DNA from 2 places in the Nocardiopsis coralliicola genome. Region 1 is predicted to be linked to the other one. Evidence: riboswitches for the same ligand, from Rfam matches in the RefSeq annotation. Region 1 holds a riboswitch; the other holds the start of a gene.
What was found. Region 1 has a riboswitch for thiamine pyrophosphate ahead of thiC (phosphomethylpyrimidine synthase ThiC). Riboswitches for the same ligand answer to the same signal wherever they lie in the genome.

Region 1 (3,178 bases):
CGCAGCGTCATCGACGGCCGGGTCTCCGGTGCGGAGCAGCGCATGTGGCTCTTCGCGCCCGCGGAACCCCCGGCTGCACTGTGGGACGACGCCCGTGCGTGGCGCCGGGCCGTCGACGCCTGCGGCCCCCTCGCGGACGAACGCCGTTGAGGAGGGCCGGGGCGCCTCTGCCCGAGAGCGGCGCCTAGGGCGGCCCTGCCTCGCCCCGGCTCGCGGCCGGGGCGGGGTCGGGCAGGTAGACCCGCCCGCCGGACTCGAGGAACTCGCGGCTCTTCTGCTGCATACCCGCCGCGACGTCGGCGGATCCCGCGGCGCCGTAGGCGTCGCGGATGTCCTGGGAGATCCGCATGGAGCAGAACTTCGGCCCGCACATCGAGCAGAAGTGCGCCGTCTTGGCGGGTTCCGCGGGGAGTGTCTCGTCGTGGAAGGCTTCGGCCGTCTCGGGGTCCAGCCCCAGCGCGAACTGGTCGCGCCAGCGGAACTCGAACCGCGCCCTCGACAGGGCGTCGTCGCGCGCCGCGGCCCCGGGGTGGCCCTTGGCGATGTCGGCGGCGTGCGCGGCGATCTTGTAGGTGATCACCCCGGTGCGCACGTCGTCGAGGTCGGGCAGCCCGAGGTGCTCCTTGGGCGTGACGTAGCACAGCATCGCGGTGCCGTACCGGGCGATCTCGGTGGCCCCGATCGCCGAGGTGATGTGGTCGTAGCCGGGGGCGATGTCGGTGACCAGCGGCCCCAGCGTGTAGAACGGGGCGCCGTCGCAGAGCTCCTGCTGCCGTTCGACGTTCTCCCGCACCTGGTGCAGCGGGATGTGCCCCGGCCCCTCGACCATGACCTGGACGTCGTGGGTCCACGCCCGGCGGGTCAGCTCGGCTAGGGTGTCCAGCTCGGCGAACTGGGCGGCGTCGTTGGCGTCGGCGATCGACCCGGGCCGCAGCCCGTCGCCCAGTGAGAAGGCGACGTCGTAGCGGGCGAAGATCGCGCAGAGCTCGTCGAAGCGCGTGTAGAGGAAGTTCTCCTCGTGGTGGGCCAGGCACCAGCCGGCCATGATCGACCCGCCGCGCGAGACGATCCCGGTCACCCGTTCGGCGGTCAGCGGGACGTAGCGCAGCAGCACCCCGGCGTGGACCGTCATGTAGTCGACGCCCTGCTTGCACTGCTCGATAATGGTGTCGCGATAGATTTCCCAGGTCAGCGCATTGGCATCGCCGTCGACCTTTTCCAGCGCCTGATAGATGGGCACCGTGCCCACCGGGATCGGCGCGTTGCGGATGATCCATTCGCGGGTGGTGTGGATGTCGTTTCCGGTCGACAGGTCCATCAGGGTGTCCGCGCCCCATTTGGCGGCCCATTGGAGCTTGGCCACCTCCTCGGCGATCGAGCTGGTGACCGCGGAGTTGCCGATATTGGCGTTGATCTTCACCAGGAACCGCTTGCCGATGATCATCGGCTCGGACTCCGGGTGGTTCACGTTGGCCGGGATGATCGCCCGGCCCGCGGCGACTTCGCTGCGGACCAGCTCCGCGTCGCACTGCTCGCGCAGTGCCACGAACCGCATTTCGGGGGTGACGATGCCGCGCCGCGCGTAGTGCATCTGGGTGACCGTGCCACCGGCCTTTGCGCGGAGCGGTGCCGCGCGGCGCCCCTGCCACTGCTGGGACGGGGCGCCCCGCCGCGCGGCCGCGCGGCCGTCGTCGGCGAGCCGGCGGCCCCGCGCCGCATAGGTCTCGGTGTCCTCGCGCGCCGCGATCCACGGCGCGCGCAGCGGCGGCAGTCCGTACTCGGGGACGCTGCCGGGACCGGCAGTGCGGTAGACGCGGACCGGTTCGTTGGGGCGCCCGGAGGTGTCGTCGAGTGCGATCTCGGTGACCGGAACGCGGATCCCGTGCTCCGAGTCCTCGACCCAGGCGAGCGAATGCGACGCATACCGCTCAGAGTCGGGTTCGCCGGCCGGATTTCCAGTGGGGCGGGGCTTTTCGGGAATGCGCGCAGCCATCTGCGGTCCTCGCTTCCTACGCCGGTGTCAACCGGATCAGGTTCAACGGTTCCAGGCGGTGCCAGCCTGATCTCAGCCCTCTACCGAAGGCCCCCGCGGGGTCACAGAACGTGTATCACAGTCCGCCCCGCACCTGGCAATCCCACTATCGCGTCCGATTGGGAAATGCCAGCGCAGGCGGCGGAAATCGGCGGCTGCCCCTCGAATTTTTCACCCGGGCGCGGAGCGGAGCGCCGCGGCGGGCGGCCGGCGGGTTCCGGTGATTGCGAATCCGGCGATCAGGGCCACTTCGCCGAGATTGGCGAGCGCCATCGGCGCGCTGGGAGCGGCGGCCGCCGCGAACATCGCGGCCGCGCCGAGCAGCAGCGCCAGCCCTCCTCTGCGGACCAGGGCGAGGCCGACCCCGATGACGATCAGGATCGCGGCGGCGGCCGGGACCGGCGGAGCGGCCTCGGCGCCGGAGTAGCGGAGGGCGTCGCCCTCGGTCTGCGGCACGAGTTCCAGGCCGGCGACCTCGAAGCCGATTCCGTAGGCGACGAGCGCGGCGGCCACCGCGCAGAAGGCGGCGTGCACTCCCCTGCCCTGCGCCCACGGGGCGCCGGAGCGCCGCGCCAGACCCACCGCGGTGATCACCAGCAGCGGCGTGAACAGGGCGTGGACCACGAAACGCGGGTAGTTCAGCCCCTCCAGAAGCGCCCCCTCGCCGATGGCGGCCCCCAGGGCGACGATGCCGTTGTCGTAGACCAGCCCTGCGGCGACCACGCCGGCGAACAGCAGGCACCAGGACCGCTGCTTTCGCGCCGCGCCGAGCAGCGCCGCGCAGAGGACCGCGTGGGAGGCGGCGAACAGCCCGAACGTGGCCGAGACCATCGGGACTCCAATTCCTCGAAACTCGATCTACTCGATTTTCAAGAGGATAACGGATGCTCGTGCACTCTATGGCTGGCACCGGTGCGTTCCCGGGAGGTCGGGACACGCCCCGCCCCAGGCACCGCTGCCCGCTGGTATGACCCAGCGCGGGGCGAGCCTTCAAGGAATCGGGCGGGCGGCGCCTCAGCGGGGCCGGCCGAGCAGGCGTTCGACCACGGTGGCAGCCATGGGCGCGACGGGCGTGGTCGCCCCGATGGCGAGCTCGCGGCGGAGGGTGGTGCGCCCGTCGAGGAAGTCGAGCACGTCGACCATGCT
Region 2 (3,178 bases), on a different contig from region 1:
CGACGCCGAGATCACCGCCTCCGGCCACCGCGCCACCGGCGTGCGCGCAGGCGGCGCCGAGCTGCCCGCCGACGCCGTCATCGTGGCCGCCGGTGCCTGGTCGGCTGCGCTCCTCCGCCCGTTCGGGATCGACCTGCCCGTCTATCCGATGCGCGGCCAGATCGTGCACGCCCGGCTGCCGCGGGAGCGCACCGGCGAGTGGCCGGTGGTCCGGTTCAGCGGCACCGGCCGCTACCTTCTCGGCGCGCCGCCCGACCGGGTGGTACTCAGCGCCACCCGCGAGCCGTGGGCCGGGTTCGACCACCGGGCCACCGTCGGCGGCATCCTCCAGGTCCTCGCCGACGCCGTCGAGACCGCGCCCGCCCTCACCGACGCGGAGCTCAGCGCGACCCGCATCGGCTTCCGCCCGGCCAGCCGCGACGGCGTCCAGCTGCTCGGGGCGCCCCGCACGCTGGACGGCGTCACGGTCGCGACCGGGCTGGGCGCCAACGGCCTCACCTTCGGCCCCCACCAGGGCGCCGTCGCGGCGCGGCTGGCGCTGGGCGAGGACACCGGGCTGGACCTGGAGCCGTTCCGGCCGGACCGCGTGGCACCCGCTCCCGGCACCCCGCCGGGCGGTACCCCGGCGGCGCAAAGCGGCCATACCCGCCGCACTGAGTAGCGGTACTCATGCCCGGCGCTGCACCGCCGCCCACTATGGCGTTATGAGTTCTTCTCCCTTCACCACCAAGGTCACGGCCGCCTTCTACCTCCAGGCGATGATCGCCTTCGGCGTCTCCAGCGCCGGCCTCCTCGCCGGAATCGCCTTCCTGCCCATCGACCACTGGATGCGCGCGTTCATCGCGATGGGCGTCCTGTTCGTCATCACCTCGACCTTCACGCTGGCCAAGTGCGTGCGCGACCGCCAGGAGGAGGTGGCGCTGGAATCCTGGACCGACCAGGCGTACGCCGCCGCCAACCAGCGCGCCTACAGCGGTAAGTGACGCGCGGCCCGCCGCGCTCCGGACGCCCCCAGGGCACGGAGCGCGGCGTTCGCGTGTACGGGGCCGGGCACCGCGGGGCCGGGGGCGCCCTACCCGCCGCGAAAGGGGCGCTTGTAGGGTCGCCGCATGGCGCGGGGTGCCCCGGCAGGGCTGGGGCTGAGACGACACCCGTGGAACCTGCACTAGTTCGCACTAGCGAAGGGACGCCACCATGAGTGGTTTCTGCGCACGGGCCTGGGAGGCCACCGCCGACGTCCGGGGCGCGATCGACGCCCTGCCGTTCGTCACCGGGCTCGCCGACGGCACGCTGAGCCCCGACCGGTTCACCTACTACATGGCCCAGGACGCCCTCTACCTGCGCGGCTATGCGCGTGCGCTGGCCTCGGCCGCGGCCCGCGCCGACCGCGCCGAGGAGCTGGCGTTCTTCGCCAAGGCCGCCCACAACGCCATCGCTGTCGAGAGCACACTGCACGCCGGCGTCGTCGGCGACGGCGGCGGCGCGGGGCCCGCCGCCGGCGAGCGGCAGTCGCCGACCTGCACCGCCTACGTCTCCTACCTGCTCGGCCTGGCCCACACCCAGGGCTACGGCGAACTCGCCGCCGGGGTCCTGCCCTGCTTCTGGGTCTACACCGACGTCGGCGCCCGGCTGCTGCAGAAGGCCGGCGACCTCGGCGGCCACCCCTTCGGCACCTGGATCGCCACCTACGCCGACGAGGAGTTCGCCGCCTCCACGCGGGAGCTGCGCGGGATCGTCGACGGCATCGCCGAGCGCTCGGACCCGGCCACCGTGGACCGCATGCACGAGGCCTTCACCACGGCTACCACCTATGAGCTGTGGTTCTGGGACGCCGCCTGGCGGCGCGAGTCCTGGGCGCACTGAGCCGCGAGGAGGAGGCCCCGGGAGCGGCGCCCCGCGCCGGGGCCGCCGCCTCAGACGACGCGGCCTCGGGGCGCCCCGCGCCGGCGGTGAACCGCTCGGCGCTCAGCGGCGCCGGGTCGCGGATGATCTCCCGCCCGCGGCCGTCGCCTGCAGGAAGCCGTGTCCGGAGGAGCCGGTCGCCTAGCAGAAGCCGGCGGGGGTGCGCCGTCGGCGCCGCTGAGCGCGGCGCAGTCCGGAGTGGTCTCGTACAGCCCCGCCGGTCCGCGGCCGACGGGCATGCCGGACAGCAGGCCGTCGCTGTTGTGCCCGTGGGCGCTGCAGGCGGAGCCGGGGGTGGACGGTAGCCGCGGCGGGCGCGGGTCCAGCGGCCGGGTGAAGGCGATCGGGCGGTGCACGGGGGAGACCGGCAGCTCCACGCCGGCCATCCGGCCGATCGCGGGCGGTCGCGCTCCGGCCGCGCACACGGCCGGGCCGGCCTGCGCGATCGCACGCCCACCGTGTTCTGAAGTGCCACCGCGCGCTCGAAGGCGGCGTCGTCCGGGCGGGACAGCGGGAAGAGGGAGCCGAGCGGGTCGAAGCCCGCGCCGGCGCCGGCCTGCTCGGCGAACGCGGCGTGGGCGCGCCGGCCGCGGGCGCCCGGGGCGCTGTCGAGCCGGTCGGAGGACTGGGCGCGCACTCCGGCGGCCGGCATACCGGAGGAGCCCGGTCGACGCTGCGCGGGCCCCCAGCAGCGGGACGCTGCGGCTCGGCGCGACAGAGGGAAGAGCGCCGAAGTGCCGAGGATGCCGCCGCCGACTGCAGCGGCGTCCGCCCGGGCGCGGCGCCGCCTTCCGGGGCCGCGCCGAGCCGTGCGGAGCGCGGGCCTGCGCGGCAGCCCTGCTCCCGGTACACCCCGGGCCCCCGTTCCGGAAGGGCGGCGGGGCGAGAGGCCGGGGCGGGGGCCGGTGGCGGCTGGGACCGGCGTTTCCCCGCGCCGGCGCCGAAAAAGTGATCTGAATCTCACTGGTGCGATGGCTTCGGTGGCGGGCGTTCCCGGTTCCGCGCGGCCCGCGGCGCGGAAAGTCCCAGGTGGGCCGCCGGGTCCGGGGGCCGGCGGGCAGTCCCGGCCCCTGTCGGCGTGTTGCCCGTGCGCGACTTCTGGGCGGACCCCCGGAGAACTTTCGTCCTACGTGTGCTGTGCCGCGACGATTCGGCTACCCACGGTCGTGTTTTCCTGAGAGAATCCCCGTTCCTGAGAGAATTCTCAGGAACGGCGCATCGGGCCACCGCCCCGCCGGGCGGCGCCCCGCCCGGTCCCCGATGCGGCGCACCCGAG

Region 2: linked by a shared signal. The riboswitch ahead of ACYVGT_RS13675 (TenA family protein) and the one ahead of thiC (phosphomethylpyrimidine synthase ThiC) in region 1 are both predicted to bind thiamine pyrophosphate.

What each region holds. Positions count from the first base shown of each region.
Region 1 is NZ_BAAGXT010000004.1:198,064-201,241, forward strand. It holds gene ACYVGT_RS05355 (FkbM family methyltransferase) at 1-150, shown strand, start outside; gene thiC (phosphomethylpyrimidine synthase ThiC) at 185-1,993, opposite strand; TPP riboswitch at 1,989-2,099, opposite strand; gene ACYVGT_RS05365 (hypothetical protein) at 2,204-2,863, opposite strand; gene ACYVGT_RS05370 (lycopene cyclase family protein) at 3,047-3,178, opposite strand, start outside.
Region 2 is NZ_BAAGXT010000016.1:15,093-18,270, reverse strand. It holds gene ACYVGT_RS13685 (NAD(P)/FAD-dependent oxidoreductase) at 1-661, shown strand, start outside; gene ACYVGT_RS13680 (YiaA/YiaB family inner membrane protein) at 705-983, shown strand; TPP riboswitch at 1,106-1,204, shown strand; gene ACYVGT_RS13675 (TenA family protein) at 1,195-1,863, shown strand.